Regions from separate parts of the Thauera sp. SWB20 genome, predicted to be linked through region 1. Evidence: predicted binding sites of a transcription regulator. Region 1 holds the regulator's gene; each other region holds the start of a gene.
What was found. Region 1 encodes sigma-54, which starts transcription at its own class of promoters, with help from an activator protein. Its sites were predicted from a motif close to TGGCACGCTTNCTGCTNA; they were not measured.
Positions count from the first base shown of each region.

Region 2: the regulator sigma-54 is predicted to act here: its motif matches at 2,825-2,842, upstream of PO78_RS05730 (TorF family putative porin).
Region 3: the regulator sigma-54 is predicted to act here: its motif matches at 2,290-2,307, upstream of PO78_RS14460 (urease accessory protein UreD).

Region 1 covers NZ_JTDM01000019.1:102,417-108,296, forward strand. The annotation lists gene ilvA (threonine ammonia-lyase, biosynthetic) at 1-492, opposite strand, end outside; gene hprK (HPr(Ser) kinase/phosphatase) at 565-1,512, opposite strand; gene ptsN (PTS IIA-like nitrogen regulatory protein PtsN) at 1,481-1,966, opposite strand; gene hpf (ribosome hibernation-promoting factor, HPF/YfiA family) at 2,103-2,426, opposite strand; gene PO78_RS12320 (RNA polymerase factor sigma-54) at 2,445-3,899, opposite strand; gene lptB (LPS export ABC transporter ATP-binding protein) at 3,922-4,644, opposite strand; gene recX (recombination regulator RecX) at 4,631-5,080, opposite strand; gene recA (recombinase RecA) at 5,097-5,880, opposite strand, start outside.
Region 2 covers NZ_JTDM01000014.1:161,390-167,269, reverse strand. The annotation lists gene PO78_RS05745 (multidrug effflux MFS transporter) at 1-371, opposite strand, end outside; gene PO78_RS05740 (YifB family Mg chelatase-like AAA ATPase) at 438-1,940, opposite strand; gene PO78_RS05735 (accessory factor UbiK family protein) at 2,212-2,463, opposite strand; gene PO78_RS05730 (TorF family putative porin) at 2,887-3,591, shown strand; gene glnK (P-II family nitrogen regulator) at 3,621-3,959, shown strand; gene PO78_RS05720 (ammonium transporter) at 4,070-5,296, shown strand; gene PO78_RS05710 (hypothetical protein) at 5,757-5,880, shown strand, end outside.
Region 3 covers NZ_JTDM01000020.1:95,040-100,919, forward strand. The annotation lists gene ureC (urease subunit alpha) at 1-696, opposite strand, end outside; gene PO78_RS14450 (urease subunit beta) at 696-1,049, opposite strand; gene ureA (urease subunit gamma) at 1,061-1,363, opposite strand; gene PO78_RS14460 (urease accessory protein UreD) at 1,402-2,280, opposite strand; gene urtE (urea ABC transporter ATP-binding subunit UrtE) at 2,499-3,191, opposite strand; gene urtD (urea ABC transporter ATP-binding protein UrtD) at 3,198-4,064, opposite strand; gene urtC (urea ABC transporter permease subunit UrtC) at 4,061-5,305, opposite strand; gene urtB (urea ABC transporter permease subunit UrtB) at 5,316-5,880, opposite strand, start outside.

The DNA.
Region 1 (5,880 bases):
GATCTCCAGGCCCACCGTGCCCTGGCCTGCGATCACGTCGGGGTCGTCGAAGGGGTGGACGAAGGTGAGTTTCTCGCTCTTCTCGAGCTCGAGCGCGTGCGTGTAGGCGTCGGAATAGGATTCGCCTGCGAGCACGACCTCGCCGCCGCGCGCCTTGACCGCGTCGATCTTGATCTGCGGCGTGGTGCTCGGCATCACGATCACCGCGCGCACGCCCAGTCTGGCCGCCGACAGCGCCACGCCCTGGGCGTGGTTGCCCGCCGAGGCGCAGATCACGCCGCGCTTCAAGGCCTGCGGCGACAGGTTCGCCATCTTGTTGTAGGCGCCGCGGATCTTGAAGCTGAACACCGGCTGCATGTCCTCGCGCTTGAAGTAGATGCGGTTGTGCGTGCGCGCCGACAGGTTGGTGGCGAGGTCGAGCGGTGTCTCGACGGCGACGTCGTACACCTGCGCGTTGAGGATGCGTTCCAGGTAATCGGGAGTGGAGCTCATGGCCGGCCAGTAGGCTGCTGCAAAGCGATCGAGCGTAACAGCCGGCGGCGCCGTGCCGCAAGTGCGGGTGGCTCAGTCGGCGCGGTAGGCCTCTTCGGCGTGCAGCGCGCGCGCCTGGCGGTCGATGAATTCCTGGGTGGAGTCGATGCCGCGCAGCTTGAGGATGGTCGAGCGCACTGCGGCCTCGAGCAGCACCGCGAGGTTGCGTCCCGCGGCCACCGGCAGCACGACGCGGGCGACCTTCACGCCGAGGATGTCCTGCGTCTCCTGCTGCAGCGGCAGCCGGCAGGGGTCGTCGGGACCGGGTTGGCGGCGGTCGAGGTGGCAGATCAGGCGCAGGCGCATCTTCCGCCGGCACGCGGTCTCGCCGAAGATGGTGCGGATGTTGATCAGGCCGAGGCCGCGCACTTCGATGAAATCCTGCAGCATCTCGGGGCAGCGGCCCTCGAGCACCGTGGGCGCGATGCGCGACAGCTCGACCACGTCGTCGGCGACGAGGCCGTGGCCGCGCGAGATCAGCTCGAGGCCGAGCTCGGATTTGCCCGCGCCGGAATCGCCGGTGATCATCACGCCGAGCCCGAGCACGTCCATGAACACGCCGTGCAGCGAGACCTTCTCGGCGAGCTCGCGCGACAGGTAGAGGCGGAGCTGGTCGATCACGCTCGCCGAGGGGTGGCGCGCGGTGAACAGCGCGACGTCGTGCGCCTCGCAGATGCCGTGGAGGATGTTGGGGATCTCGCAGCCGTCGGCGACGATGATCGCGGGGGGGTGCGCCGAGAGGATCTCGTTGAGGTGGTGGGCGACCTTCTCGTTCGCCTGGCGTTGCGCCCACGCGAGCTCTGCGGCGCCGAGCACCTGTAGCCGGGTGGGGTGGATCAGGTTGAGGTGGCCGACGAGGTCGGCCGGCCAGATGCGCTCTTCGGCGACCGACAGACGGGCACCGATCGGTCCGCTGACGTGGACGAGGCTCAGGCTTTCGCGGTGCGCCTCATACAGCCGGGTCAGGCTGGTTTGCCGCATCGGCACCCCAATTCACGAACAGGCGGTGGATCTGTGCGGCATCCGTCGCGCCGTGCAGGGTCTCGCGGAACTCGCGGTCGCTGAACATCTGCGCGAGCTCGGACAGCAGCTGCAGATGGGTTTCGTTGGCCTGTTCGGGCACGAGCAGCACGAACAGCATGTCCACCGGACGGCCGTCGGGAGCATCGAACTGCACCGGGGTGGCCAGGCGCAGAAAAGCGCCGGCGGCGTCCTTGAGCCCCTTGATGCGGCCGTGCGGGATGGCGATGCCCTGGCCCAGTCCGGTCGAGCCGAGGCGTTCGCGGGTGAACAGGCTGTCGAACACGGTGCTGCGGGCGATGCCCTGGTTGTTCTCGAACAGCAGGCCGGCCTGTTCGAAGACGCGCTTCTTGCTGCTCGCGTCGAGATCGATCACCACGTTGGAAAGCGGCAGGAGTTGGGATATCAGGCTCATTCGCAGGTGGGCTCGCGCACTCTTCCGTCAGCTGCCGCCAGGGGGGCGGGAATCCGGTCCGGGGCGTGTGCGGCCGCGCTTCGTGAAAACGCGCGCATTATAACCACACCCCGGACGGGGAGCTTCAAGCCGGTCCTCAGGCCTCGGGGACCTGGTGCTTGAGCGACTCGTGGTTATGGTCGGACTGCTTCTGCTTGTACTTCTGAACCTGACGGTCGAGCTTGTCGGTCATCGCGTCGATCGCCGCGTAGAGGTCGGCGTCGTCCGCTTCGACGAAGAGGTCCTTGCCGCGCACGTGCAGCGTCACCTCGGCTTTCTGCTTGAGCTTTTCGACCGACAGGATGACGGTGACGCTGGTGACGTTGTCGAAATGGCGGATGACGCGATCGAGCTTGGAGGTCACGTATTCGCGGATGGCGGGGGTGACTTCGACGTGGCGCCCGGTGATGTTCAGATTCATGGATGACTCCTGTTGTTGTCAGAGGGATTTGCGCAGGCTGACCGGCGGGATGTTGAGGGACTCGCGGTACTTGGCGATCGTGCGCCTCGCCACGACGATTCCCTGTTGGCCGAGAATTTCGGCGATCTTGGCGTCGGACAGCGGCTTCTTGCTGTCCTCCGCGTCCACCAGCTGGCGAATCAGCGCACGAATCGCCGTGGAGGAAGCCGCACCGCCGGTGTCGGTCGCGACATGACTGCCGAAAAAATACTTGAGCTCGAAGACTCCGCGCGGCGTCGCCATGTACTTCTGCGTGGTGACGCGCGAGACGGTGGATTCGTGCAGCTCGAGCTGGTCTGCGATCTCCCTTAGGGTGAGTGGCCGCATCGCCACGTCCCCATGATCGAAGAACTGCCGTTGCTGGTCAACGATGGCCTGGGACACGCGCAGGATGGTGTCGAAGCGCTGCTGGACGTTCTTGATCAGCCAGCGCGCCTCCTGCAGCTGCCCGCCGAGGCCGCCGCCCTGTGCGCGGTTCTGCTGGAGCAGACTGGCGTACAGGCGGTTGATGCGCAGGCGGGGCATCGCTTCCTGGTTCAGGCTCACGGTCCATTGGCCGCGCAGCTTGCGCACGACGACGTCGGGCAGCACGTAGCGCGTCTCGGCGGTGGAGTAGCGCGAGCCGGGGTGGGGGTCGAGGCTGCAGATCAGGGCCTGCGCTTCGCGCAGACCCTCGTCGTCACAGCCGGTGAGCTTGCGGATACGGGCGAAGTTGCGCTCCGCGAGCAGTTCGAGGTGGCTGGTCACGATCTCGAGAGCGAGAGGGCGTATCGGGCACTCGGGCAAGGCCTGGAGCTGCAGGGCCAGACATTCCTGCGGGCTGCGCGCGCCGATCCCGGCCGGCTCGAGGCTCTGCACGTGGCGCAGGGCGATGGCGAGCTCGTCGAGATCGACCTCGGCGTCCTGCGGCAACAGCTCGAGGAGATCTTCCAGCGGCTGGTGCAGGTAGCCGTCGTCGTCGAGTGCCTCGATCAGGAAGCGCACCAGCGCGCGGTCGCGGTCGGACAGGGGCGAGAGGGCGACCTGCTGGTCGAGGTGTTCGCGCAGCGACACGCCGGCGGCCTGGATGTCCTGGTAGTCGCCGTCCTCGTCGTCCTCGCTGCGGCTGGACGCGCCCTGACCCACGTTGGACCAGTCGATGCCCTCGTCCTCGCTGCTGCCTTCGCCGCCCTCGTGCGTGATCGACTCGCCCGCCGGTTCGGCGGCGGGTTCCGGCGCGGCTTCGCGCTCGGGCGCGTTGCCCGGCGGCGGCGCGGGGGCGTAGTCGACGCCGCCGTCGCCATCCTCGCGCTCGAGCATGGGATTCTCGAGCAGCACGCGCTCGATCTCCTGGTTCAGCTCGATCGTAGACAGCTGCAGCAGCTTGATCGACTGCTGCAGCTGGGGCGTCAGCGTGAGGTGCTGGGAGAGCTTGAGCTGGAGGCTGGGTTTCATCGCGGTCGGCAGGAGGGCGGGCTCACAGGCGGAAGTGCTCGCCGAGGTAGACCTGGCGCACGCGCTCGTTCTCGATGATCTCGGTAGGTTCTCCGCTCGCCAGCACGCGACCTTCGCTGATGATGTAGGCGCGGTCGCAGATGCCCAAGGTCTCGCGCACGTTGTGGTCGGTGATCAGCACGCCGATGCCGCGCTCCTTGAGGAAGCGGATGATCTTCTGGATGTCGATGACCGCGATCGGATCGACCCCGGCGAAGGGCTCGTCGAGCAGGATCAGGCGCGGGTCGGTGGCGAGCGCGCGGGCGATCTCGCAGCGCCGGCGCTCCCCGCCCGAGAGCGAGATCGCGGTGTTGTCGCGCAGGTGATGGATGCCCAGTTCCATCAGCAGTTCCTCGAGCCGCTCCTCGATCTGGCGGCGTTCAAGCCCCTGGAGTTCGAGCACGGCGCGGATATTCTCGGCCACGCTGAGCTTGCGGAACACGCTCATCTCCTGCGGCAGGTAGGACAGGCCCAAGCGCGCGCGGGCGTGGATCGGCAGGTGGGTGAGGTCGGTGCCGTCGAGGGCGATCTGGCCGCCGTCGGCGCGCACTAGACCCACAATCATGTAGAAGCAGGTGGTCTTGCCGGCGCCGTTGGGACCGAGCAGGCCGACGACCTCGCCCGAGCCGACCTCGAAGCCGACGTCATGCACCACGGTGCGCGCCTTGTAGCGCTTTTGCAGGCCGGCGACCTTAAGCAGACTCATCGTAGGGCTCTTTCAGCAGCTTGCGGATCAGCTCGGGGGCGAAGCCCCGGGTTTGCAGGAAGCGCGCCTGGCGCGCCCATTCGCGTGCGTCGGCGGGTGGGGTGGCGAAGCGGCCGTGCAGCACCGCGCGCGCCCGCTCGATCTCGGATTCTACGCACTCGTCGGCGAGCGCCTCGTCGATCCGGTCACGGTCGATGCCTCGCCGCACGAGCTCGTTGCGCAATCGTGCGGTGCCGAAGCGCGCCGCCTTGCCGCGCACGAAGGCCTCGGCGTAGCGCTCGTCGGACTGCAGGCCGAGCTCGCGCATGCGCTCGAGCACCGCTTCGATCTCGGCCGGCTCGCCATGGGGTGCGAGCTTGCGCGCAAGTTCGGCGCGCGAGTGGTCGCGCCGGGCGAGATGGCGGAGCGCACGTTCGCGCAGGCTCGGCTCGCCCATGTCGGTGCCGACGGGGTCAGGCCTCGGCCGGCGCCGGGGCGGACGCGGCGGCGGGCGGCAGCTCGGGCAGGCCGACCGCGACCCGCACCTTGTTCTCGATCTCGCGGGCCAGCACCGGGTTGGCGCGCAGGAACTCGCGCGAGTTGTCCTTGCCCTGGCCGATCTTGTCGCCCTTGTAGGCGTACCAGGCGCCCGACTTGTCGACGATCTTGTGCTCGACGCCGAGGTCGATGATCTCGCCTTCGCGCGAGATGCCCTCGCCGTAAAGGATGTCGAAGTGGGCTTCCTTGAACGGTGGCGAGACCTTGTTCTTGACCACCTTGACGCGGGTCTCGGAGCCGACCACCTCGTCACCCTTCTTGATCGTGCCGGTGCGGCGGATGTCCATGCGCACCGAGGCGTAGAACTTGAGCGCGTTGCCGCCGGTGGTGGTCTCCGGGCTGCCGAACATCACGCCGATCTTCATGCGGATCTGGTTGATGAAGATCACCAGGGTATTGGTGCGCTTGATGTTGGCGGTGAGCTTGCGCAGTGCCTGCGACATCAGGCGGGCCTGCAGGCCGGGGAGCTGGTCGCCCATCTCGCCCTCGATCTCGGCCTTGGGGGTGAGCGCGGCGACCGAGTCGATGACCACGATGTCCACGCCGCCCGAGCGCACCAGCATGTCGGCGATCTCGAGCGCCTGTTCGCCGGTGTCGGGCTGCGAGATCAGCAGATCCTCGATGTCGACGCCGAGTTTTTCCGCGTAGCCGACGTCGAGCGCGTGCTCGGCGTCGATGAAGGCCGCGGTGCCGCCGAGC
Region 2 (5,880 bases), on a different contig from region 1:
TCGCGCACCACCGCACGCCCGACCACGATGCCCGCGCCGCCGCTCAGCCCCTGCAGGGCGCGCCCGAACCACAGCCACTCGATGCTCGGCGCCAGCGCGCACACAAGCGAGGCGAGCGCGAACACCACCGTCAACGCGACCAGCACGCGGCGACGCCCGAAACGGTCGGCGAGCGCACCGTGCCATAGCACCATGGACGCGAGCGCCACCATGTAGATCGTCAGCGTCTGCTGCACCTCCAGCCGGCTCGCGCCCAACGCCGCCGCGATCGCCGGAAAGGCGGGCAGATAGGCATCGATCGCGAACGGGCCGATCGAGGACAGGGCTGCCAGCAGCGAAGCGAGGCGGGCGTGGGTGAGCGGTCGGATCATGTACGCCTTCGGGCGGACTCCTGGTGTCGTCGTCCGCAGCCGACGGCGCACGGGGCGCGGGGTCGTTCAGCGGGAGTCGAGGCTGCGCCGGTACTGGATCGCCTCGGCCACCTGGGCTGCCCCCGGACGGGACGCGCCGGCGAGATCGGCGAGCGTGCGCGCGACGCGCAGGACACGATGATACGCCCGCGCCGACAGGTCGAGCCGCTGCATCGCCTGGCGCAGCAGGGTTTCGCCGCCCGGATCGGGGCGACAGTGGCGCTCCACCTCGCCGGCCGGCAGGCGGGCGTTCGGACAGCCCTGACGCGTTGCCTGCAGCGCACGCGCCGCCGCCACCCGCGCGCGCACCGCGCTGGAGGGCTCGCCCGGCGGGCTTTCGAGCAGGACCTCCGGCGCGATTGCAGGCACCTCGACGGTGAGGTCGATGCGGTCGAGAAAGGGGCCGGACAGCCGCCCGCGGTAGCGCGCCACCTGCTCGGGCGTGCACCGGCAGGCGCGGCGCGGATCACCGAGATGGCCGCAGGGACAGGGATTCATTGCCGCGACGAGCTGGAAGCGGGCGGGGAATTCGGCGCGCCGGCGCGCGCGCGACACCGTGACGGTGCCGGTCTCGAGCGGCTCGCGCAGGGACTCGAGCACACGGCGGTCGAACTCGGGCAGCTCGTCGAGGAACAGCACGCCGTGGTGCGCGAGCGAGATCTCGCCCGGGCGCGGCACCGCGCCGCCGCCCACCAGCGCCGCCGCCGAGGCCGAGTGATGCGGCGACCGAAAAGGTCTGCGGTGGAAGCTGCGCGGATCGAGGCGCCCCTCGATCGAGGCCACCGCGGCGGCCTCGATCGCCTCGTCCTCATCCATCGCCGGCAGCACGCCGGGCAGGCGCTGCGCCAGCATCGACTTGCCGGTACCCGGCGGTCCGAACAGCAGCAGGGAATGCCCGCCCGCCGCGGCGACCTCGAGCGCACGCCGCGCCTGCAGTTGACCGCGCACATCGGCGAGATCGGGCAGCCCGGCGGCGTCCTCGTCCTCGGGGGCCGCCGCGAGCGCCGGCTCGAGGCGGGTGTGTCCGTTGAGATGCGCGCACACCGCGCCCAGGCTGTCGGCCGGGAGCACGGTGGCGCTGCGCGCGAGCGCGGCCTCGGCCGCATTGGCGGGCGCCAGCACCAGCGCGCGTCCGGCGCGCGCGGCGGCGAGCGCTGCCGAGAGCACCCCGCGCACCGGGCGCAATCCGCCGTTCAGCGAAAGCTCGCCGCACAGCTCCAGGCGCGGGAGCAGCCGCTCGGCCACCTGGCCGGAGGCGGCGAGGATGCCGATCGCAATCGCGAGATCGAAGCGCCCGCCCTCCTTGGGCAGGTCTGCAGGCGCGAGGTTGACGGTGATGCGGCGCTGGGGAAACTCGAACTGCGCCGACTGGATCGCCGCACGCACGCGGTCGCGCGCCTCGCGCACCTCGGTGTCGGCGAGGCCGACGAGATGGAACTGGGGCAGGCCGTTGCCCAGGTGGACCTCGACCGTGACCGGGGGCGCCTCGATCCCGTCGAGCGCGCGCGCATGAACGAGGGCGAGCGACATCTGCGACTCCGGACGGAAAGGAATCGTCAGTCTAGCGGAGCCGCGGTCGATGACAAAGAAATATGCGGAACGCGGGACCGGGGGCATTCGGTCACGAGACGCATACGGTGTTTCATGCAGACGCGAACGCAGCATCCAGCGTGTCGCGACGCCCATCGCCACCCACCGTCCGTTCGCGGCTGGCGCCGCTCCTACGAGGTTTCCGGGAACCTTGCCGGTTTCCGCAGGAGCGCCGCCAGACGCGAATGCAGCGTGTGGAAACGCAGCTGGATCAGGCCTTGTCGCCGCCGGCCAGCTTCGCTTCCAGTTCGGCGACGCGCGCCTCGAGCTCGGCGAGCTTGCGCCGCGCCTGCGCGAGCACCTCGCGCTGCACCTCGAATTCCTCGCGGGTGACCAGGTCGAGCTTGCCGAAGGCCGAGCCGAGCATGGCCTTGGCGTTCTTCTCGATGTCGCGGACGGGGCTGTTGGCGGCGAGTTCGGAGAGGCGGGCACCGATTTCGTCGAGGATGCGGGGCGTGCTCATGATGGCGTGGATTCCGGGTTGCAGAGGCGTCGGAGTCTAGCACGCACGCCCCTGCCGACTGGAGCGCCGGCGGCCCGCCGCACACGATCGGCGCAGGCGCGGTGCGCGCGACATTGCCGTGATCACGACTTGCGTCGCTCCGGCGGGAGCCCGGGCGACGCAGGGGTGGGCGAAGGTTTTCGTAGGAGCGACGCAAGTCGCGATCTGGCGCCAAGAACCGTCAACCATCGCTCGCACAACACGAATGACGCACCACATTGGTGCGCAACGCCCCGAAATCGCGCGCCCATCCCTGCCGCAGCGCAGCAAGATCCGCCCGCCGACAAGCGGAAACCCAGGAATCACCGGGCTTTCCGCACCCTGGCACGCCACGTGCTTAGGGAGTCTCGTCGCGAACTTTCCAAACCTCGTCAGGAGATGACCATGCACACGAAACCGCTCGCCACCGCGCTCGCCATCCTCGCCACGATCGCCACCGCCGGCACCGCCCATGCCGGCGACGGCCCCTTCACCGCCAACGTCGGCCTGGTGTCCGACTACGCCTACCGCGGCTGGAGCCAGACCGACGAGCGTCCCGCGCTGCAGGGCGGCTTCGACTACGCCCACGACAGCGGCCTGTACGCCGGCGTGTGGGGCTCGAACGTGTCGTGGCTGTCGGACGCCAACACGGACGTCAGCAACAGCCTCGAGCTCGACCTCTACGGCGGTTACAAGGGGACGGTCGGCGCCATCGGCTACGACGTCGGCCTGCTGCAGTACTACTACCCCGGCAGCTACCCCAAGCCCTACAACAGCCCGAACACGCTCGAGGGCTATGTCGGCCTGTCGTGGGAGTTCCTGTCCTTCAAGTACTCGTACGCCTTCACCGACCTGTTCGGCTACGACAAGTCGGACGGCAGCCAGTACTACGACCTCGGCGCCGCGGTCGATGTCGGCGGCGGCTTCACCCTCGCCGCCCACGTCGGTTACAGCGACATCAAGGGCCAGGACGACTACACCGACTGGAAGCTGGGCGTCACCAAGGAGTTCGGCGGCTTCAACTTCGGCCTGCACTACGTCGACACAGACGTGGACAATGCCGACCTCGCCGACGAGCGCGTGATCCTGTCGATCGCCAAGAGCTTCTGAGCATCGCCCATCCGGAACCGGAGAAAGACATGAAATTCATCGCTGCAATCATCAAGCCCTTCAAGCTCGACGAGGTCCGCGAGGCGCTCTCGGCCATCGGCGTGCAGGGCATCACCGTGACCGAGGTCAAGGGCTTCGGCCGCCAGAAGGGCCACACCGAGCTCTATCGCGGCGCCGAGTACGTCGTCGACTTCCTGCCCAAGGTCAAGGTCGAGGCCGCCATCCCCGACGACATCCTCGACCAGGCGATCGAAGCGATCGAGAAGTCCGCCGCCACCGGCAAGATCGGCGACGGCAAGATCTTCGTCTTCGAACTCGAGCAGGCCATCCGCATCCGCACCGGCGAGACCGGCCCGGACGCGCTGTAAGGGAGCAACGCAAAATGAGAAAACTCCTCGCATACCTGCCGGCAGCAGCCCTGCTCGCCGGCGTCTCCGGCGGCGCCTTCGCCCAGGAGGCCGCGGCCGCCGTGGCCGAGGTGCACAAGGGCGACGTGGCCTGGATCATGACCTCCACGCTGCTCGTGCTGATGATGGCCCTGCCCGGCCTGGCGCTGTTCTACGGCGGCATGGTGCGCGCCAAGAACATGCTCTCGGTGCTCATGCAGGTCATGACCGTGTTCTCGCTCAACGCCCTGCTGTTCGCGATCTACGGCTACAGCCTGACCTTCACCGAAGCCAGCCCCTTCATCGGCTCGCTCGACAAGGTCTTCCTGTCCGGGGTGACGATCGAGACGCTCGCCGACACCTTCACCGAGACCGTGAAGCTGCCCGAGTTCGCCTTCATCGCCTTCCAGGCCACCTTCGCCGGCATCACCGGTGCGCTCATCGTCGGCGCCTTCGCCGAGCGCATGAAGTTCTCCGCGGTGCTGATCTTCTCGGTGATCTGGTTCACGCTGTGCTACCTGCCGATCTGCCACATGGTGTGGGGTCCGGGCGGCTACCTGCTCGAAGACGGCGCGCTCGACTTCGCCGGCGGCACCGTGGTGCACATCAACGCCGGCATCGCCGGTCTGGTGGGCGCCTGGATGGTGGGCAAGCGCATCGGCTACGGCCGTGAGGCGCTCGCACCGCACAGCCTGACCCTGACCATGGTCGGCGCCTCGCTGCTGTGGGTGGGCTGGTTCGGCTTCAACGCCGGATCCAACCTCGAAGCCACCGCCGGCGCCGCGCTCGCCTTCATCAACACCCTGGTCGCCACCGCCGCCGCGGTGCTCGCCTGGTCGCTCGGCGAGGCGCTCATCAAGGGCAAGCCCTCGATGCTGGGCGCGGCCTCGGGTGCGGTCGCCGGCCTGGTGGCGATCACCCCGGCCTGCGGCTCGGTCGGCCCGATGGGCGCGATCGTGATCGGCACCCTCTCCGGCTTCATCTGCCTGTGGGGCGTGAATGGGCTCAAGCACATGCTCGGTGCGGACGACGCGCTCGACGTGTTCGGAGTGCACGGCGTGGGCGGCATCGTCGGCGCGATCCTCACCGGCGTGTTCGCCGCGCCCAGCCTGGGCGGCACCGGCGCCGAGGACTTCTCGATCGCCTCGCAGGTGTGGATCCAGACCTGGAGCGTGCTCGTGACCATCGTGTGGTCGGCCGTGGTCGCCTTCGTCGCCTACAAGGTCGCGGACCTGCTGGTCGGGCTGCGCGTGCCGGAAGACGAGGAGCGTCAGGGCCTCGACACCACGGCGCACGGCGAGACCGCCTACCGCTACTGAGCCGGCTTGCGGAACCGTGCTCCTCCGGTTCCGATCCACTCGCGGCGCCCTTCGGGGCGCCGTTTTTCTTTGGCGCGCCCCCAATGGAAGCGATCGGGCGCAACGCCCTGCCGGCATTCGCGCAGCGCAAGCCTGCCAGCGGCACCGACACCGCAAGCTTGCCGTTCGACCCTCCGCACGATGACATCGGGAGAATCCCCGGGGTCCAATCCACCCCGAGGCAACGCCCCATGCGTCACAAGATCGCCCCTCTCCGCCTGCTTTCCCTCGCCGCACTCGTTACCGGCTGATTCTCGATGCCGGCCCCTGGGTCGCCCTGCCTTGCCGTGATGACACGCACCATGAATGAGCCAAGGCGCAGTTTGCGCAATACCCAGGACCTTTCCCGACTTGTGAGGCGGTGGTCGCGGAGGCCTGTCTCCTCCTCGCTCGTGCCGGCTTCGACCTCGCCCGGGCACTCATGCTGCTCGAACGGAGCGCCGTGCACATCGCCTTGTCACTGGAGTCGCAGATCGCTCCCGTGCGCAGGCTGTTCGAACGCGACGACAATGTGCCAGCCTCGCTGGCCGACGCCTGTCTCTTGC
Region 3 (5,880 bases), on a different contig from region 1:
GTTGTCGATCGCCGCCGGCGTCGTGCCCCAGTCCTCGTGCAGCTTCAGCCCGATCACGCCGGCCTGCACCTGCTCCTTCAGCGGCGCCGGCAGGCTGGCGTTGCCCTTGCCGAAGAAGCCGAGGTTCATCGGGAAGGCCTCGGCCGCCTCCAGCATGCGGTGGATGTGCCAGGGGCCCGGCGTGCACGTGGTCGCGAAGGTGCCGGTCGCCGGCCCGGTGCCGCCGCCCAGCATGGTGGTGACGCCCGAGCTCAGCGCCTCCTCGATCTGCTGCGGGCAGATCCAGTGGATGTGGCTGTCGATGCCGCCCGCGGTGAGGATCATGCCCTCGCCGGCGATCACCTCGGTGCCGGCGCCGATCGGGATCGTCACCCCGGGCTGGATGTCCGGGTTGCCGCCCTTGCCGATCCTCCAGATGCGGCCGTCCTTGAGACCCACGTCGGCCTTCACGATGCCCGCCACCGCGTCGATGACCAGCGCGTTGGTGACGATGGTGTCCGCCACGTCGGCGGCCACGCCCTGGCCCTGGCCCATGCCGTCGCGGATCACCTTGCCGCCGCCGAACTTCACCTCTTCGCCGTAGATGGTGAAGTCCTTCTCCACCTCGATCACGAGCTCGGTGTCGGCCAGGCGGAGCCGGTCGCCCACCGTGGGGCCGAACATCTCCGCGTACGCGCGGCGCGAGATCGTCGCCATCACAGGCTCCCTTGCGTCCGGTGCGCGGCGGGCGCGGTCGCGGGCTCGTCCAGCCGTCCCATGACGAGGCCGTTGAAGCCGTACACCTCGCGCTCGCCATCGAGCGCCACCAGCTCGACGGTGCGCCACTGTCCGGGCTCGAAGCGCACCGCCGTGCCGGCGGCGATGTTCAGGCGGAAGCCGCGCGCCGCCGCGCGGTCGAAGTCGAGCGCGCTGTTGGTCTCGGCGAAGTGGTAGTGCGAGCCGACCTGGATCGGGCGGTCGCCGGTGTTGCTCACCACCAGCGCGCGCGTGGCACGGCCGGCGGCGAGTTCGATGTCGCCGTCGGCGACGAAGAGTTCTCCGGGGATCATCGGCCTGCTCCTCACACGATCGGGTTATGCACGGTCACCAGCTTGGTGCCATCGGGAAACGTCGCCTCCACCTGGATGTCGGGGATCATCTCCGCGACGCCCTCCATCACGTCCGCGCGCGTCAGCAGGGTCGCGCCGTAGCCCATCAGCTCCGCCACCGTGCGGCCGTCGCGCGCGCCCTCGAGGATCGCGCAGGTGATCAGCGCCACCGCCTCCGGGTAGTTCAGCTTCAGGCCGCGCGCGCGCCGGCGTTCGGCGAGCAGGCCGGCGGTGAACACCAGCAGCTTGTCCTTCTCGCGTGGGCTCAGTTCCATCGTCTTCCTCCGCGGCGGCGCGCTGCCGCCCATGGGTTTCAGGTGTTCCAGATCCGCGGCGTGTGCGCCGCCCGTCCCGCGACTGCCGGGCGCGCCGTCGCCCACAGGCGGGTGAACCACTGCCGGCCGGGCTCGCAGGCCGGCCCCAGCCAGCGCGCCACGAGCACGCCCGGCAGCAGGCTCACCGCGCCTTCGCCGGCCGCGGGCGAGAGCGCGCGCCAGGCATCGCGCAAGGCCTCGTCGCAGCGCGGCGAGGCGATCAGCAGGCTCGCGCTCACCGGCTGGCCGTGCAGGCCGGGCGCGGCGGCGAGCAGCCCGCCACCGCCATGCACGACGCCGCGCTCCAGCCAGACCGGCCGGCCGTCGCGCTCGATGCGGGTGCGCATCGCCAGCTCGCCGTGGGCGAAGCGTTCGCCGGAGGCCGTGCGGCCGAAGCACAGCATCTCGCTGCCGATGAAGCAGGCATCGCCTTCCAGGCGCACCTCGGTGGCGAGCCCGGCGAGCGCGCCTTCATGGACGATGCTCTCCTGCGGCAGCCACTCGCACACCGCGCCCGTCGCCACCGCGATGTGCTGCGCGAGCACGCCGCGCGCGCCGGCACTGCGATACCACTTGCCGGCACCCGGGGTGGTCAGCAGCACGTGCGCGCCCGCGCCGATGCGCAGGTCCACCCGCAGCTCGTCGCCGCCGACGATGCCGGCGGGCGGGTGCACCAGCAGGGTGTGGCAGACGGCCTCGCCTTCCGGGTAGAGCGCGCGCTGCACGCGCAGCGGGCCGAAGTGCTCACGGCGTGCGAGCACGCTGCGTGCGCCGCGCTTCTCGTATTCCAGGCTCAGCCCGGCGCGCCAGGGCGTGGACGCCGCGGCGCCGGCGGGGGGCAATAGCGAAGAGGCGAGGGGAGGCAGCGGCGGGTACATGGGGGAGGTTTAGCAAGACCCGGGCCAGCTCTCTGAACGCCCGATGGCTGCGCCTGACAGGGGTGTTGCGGGTGCGACGGTGGGGCTGCGCGGCGCGGCGGAGACCCATCGATGCCCCGTCCTGGTGCGTTCGCCTGTGGGCGCACCAGCGCGGTGCGGCTGCGCAGCGCGACCGTGCAGACCCGCCGGACCCGCCGCGCCCCGCGACGCGGCGACCCTCACACCGCGAGCGCCTCGCGCACCCCGTCGCGGTCCATGTCCGCCCCTGCGCCGCGCATGACGATCTCGCCGCGCTCCATCACCAGGTACTGGTCGGCGAGCGCGCGCGCGAAGTCGTAGTACTGCTCGACGAGCAGGATGGCCATCTCGCCGGTCTCGGCGAGGCTGCGGATGGCGCGCTCGATGTCCTTGATGATGGAGGGCTGGATGCCCTCGGTGGGCTCGTCGAGGATCAGCAGCCGGGGGCCGAAGGCGAGCGCGCGGCCGATCGCGAGCTGTTGCTGCTGGCCGCCGGAGAGGTCGCCGCCGCGCCGGCCCATCATCTGCCTCAGCACCGGGAACATGTCGAAGATGCGCGGCGGGATGGCGCTGCCGCGTGGCCGGGTGGCCAGGCCCATGAGCAGGTTCTCCTCGACGGTGAGGCGCGGGAAGATCTCGCGCCCCTGCGGGACGAAGCCGATGCCGGCTGCGACGCGCTTCCAGGACGGCGCGCGGGTGATGTCCTGGTCGTGGAAGGAAATGCTGCCGCTGGCGGCGGGCACCAGGCCCATCAGGGTCTTCAGCAGCGTGGTCTTGCCCACGCCGTTGCGCCCGAGCAGCGTCGTCACCTTGCCGACGGGCACGTCGAAGGACAGGCCGCGCAGGATGTGGCTGCCGCCGTAGTACTGGTTCAGGTTGTCGACTTTCAGCATGTTCGTTCAGCGCCCCAGGTAGACCTCGATCACGCGCGGATCCGCCTGCACCGTGGCGAGATCCCCCTCGGCCAGCACCGAACCCTCGCACAGCACCGTGACCTTGCCGCCGAGCGCCTCGACGAAGGCCATGTCGTGCTCGACCACCACCAGCGAGTGCTTGCCGGCGAGGCTCGTGAACAGCTCGGCGGTGCGCTCGGTCTCGTCGTCGGTCATGCCGGCGACCGGCTCGTCGAGCAGCAGCAGGCGTGGCTCCTGCATCAGCAGCATGCCGATCTCCAGCCACTGCTTCTGGCCGTGCGAGAGCAGCCCGGCGGGGCGGTCGGCGGCCTGGTCGAGGCGGATCTGGCGCAGCACCGCGGCGACGCGGTCGCGCTCGTCGTCGATGAGGCTGGCGAACAGGGTGCGGCGCACGCGCTTGTCGGCCTTCATGGCCAGCTCGAGGTTCTCGAAGGCCGTGTGCTGCTCGAAGATGGTCGGCTTCTGGAACTTGCGGCCGATGCCGGCGTGGGCGATCTCGGGTTCGGTCAGGCGGGTGAGGTCGATGGTCTGGCCGAAGAAGGCGGTGCCCGAGTCGGGCCGCGTCTTGCCGGTGATCACGTCCATCATGGTGGTCTTGCCGGCGCCGTTGGGGCCGATGATGCAGCGCAGCTCGCCGGCGTCGATGGTCAGGCTGAGCTTGTTGAGCGCGCGGAAGCCGTCGAAGCTCACGGTGATGTCGTCGAGGTAGAGGATGACCTTGTGCGACAGGTCGAGCTCGCCGGGCCGGAACACCCGCCCGTCCGCGGCCGAGCCGTCCCAGTGCTCGCGCTCGTTCTCGCGCTCGGCGTCGAGGCGGGTGCGCTCGCGTTCGATCTCGAGGGTGGGGATCATGCGTTCGCTCCCTTGGCGGTGTCGGTGGGGGGGGCGGCGAAGCCGTGCGCGCCGCTCGTGACGGGGGGCGTGCCCGGGGCCGCCGCGGCTGCGCCCGGCGCAGGCGTGGCGGCGCTGCGGGTGTCGTCCAGGCGCGCGGCGGCGCGGCGCGCGCGCAGCTTGCGCCACAGGCCGACCACGCCGTCGGGCAGGTAGAGGGTGACGACGATGAACAGGAAGCCGAGCACGAAGGGCCAGTATTCCGGCAGGTAGACGGTGAACACGCTCTTGGCGAGGTTCACGATGCCGGCGCCGAGCACTGCGCCCACCAGCGTGCCGCGCCCGCCCACCGCCACCCACACCGCGATCTCGATCGAGTTCGCCGGCGACATCTCCGAAGGGTTGATGATGCCGACCTGGGGCACGTACAAGGCGCCCGCCAGCCCGCACAGCATCGCCGACAGCGTCCAGATGAAGAGCTTGTAGTGCAGCGGGTTGTAGCCGATGAACATGACCCGGCTCTCGGCGTCGCGGATCGCCGCCAGCACGCGGCCGAAGCGCGAGCTCACCAGGTAGCGGCCGAGCACCAGGCAGGCGATCAGCAGCGCCGCCGAGAGCGCGAACAGCGTCACCCGCATGCCGGGCGAGGTGATGTCGTGGCCGAGGATGCGCTTGAAGTCGGTGAAGCCGTTGTTGCCGCCGAAGCCGGTCTCGTTGCGGAAGAACAGCAGCATCGCGGCGTAGGTCAGCGCCTGGGTGATGATCGAAAAGTAGACCCCCTTGATGCGCGAGCGGAAGGCGAACCAGCCGAACACGAAGGCCACCAGCCCGGGCAGCGCGACCACCAGGAACAGCGCCCACAGCAGGGAATCCGAGCCCGCCCAGTACCAGGGCAATTCCTTCCAGTCGAGGAAGACCATGAAGTCGGGCAGCTCGGCGCCATAGCTGCCGTCGCGGCCGATCTGGCGCATCAGGTACATGCCGAAGGCGTAGCCGCCGAGGGCGAAGAAGAGGCCGTGGCCGAGCGACAGGATGCCGGCGTAGCCCCAGATCAGGTCCATGGCGACGGCGACCACCATGTAGCACAGGATCTTGCCGAGCAGGCTGACGGTGTAGGCGGAGACGTGCAGCGGATGGCTCTCGGGCAGCGCGAGGTGCGCGACCGGCACGCCGATCCAGGCCACGGCGGCGAAGATCGCCAGCGCGATCCAGCCGCCGCGCGGCATGCTGTGGAACAGTCTCAGGATGAAGGGCGTGCGCATGGCGGCGGCCTCAGCTGTCGGCGAAGCGGCCCTTGAGGGCGAAGATGCCCTGCGGACGCTTCTGGATGAAGGCGATGATGAAGACCAGCACCAGGATCTTGGCCACGACCGCGCCCGCCCAGCCTTCGAGGAACTTGGCGACGATGCCGAGGCCGAGCGCCGCCCATACCGCGCCGGCGAGCTGGCCGACGCCGCCGAGCACCACCACCATGAAGGCGTCGACGATGTAGCCGGTGCCCATGGCCGGGCCGACGTTGGCGATCTGCGACAGCGCCAGCCCGCCCAGCCCGGCCACGCCGGAGCCGATCGCGAAGGCGAGCGTGTCCACCCGCGCGGTGGGCACGCCCACGCAGCCCGCCATCGGCCGGTTCTGGGTGACGGCGCGCACGAACATGCCCAGCCGCGTCTTCTGCATCATCAGCCAGATCAGCACCAGCACGAAGGCGGCGAAGCCGAGGATGACGATGCGGTTGTAGGGCAGCACCACGCCGCCGGCGAGCTCGACGCCGCCCGACATCCATGACGGGTTGGCGAGCTCCAGGTTCTGTGGGCCGAAGAGCACGCGCGCGGCCTGG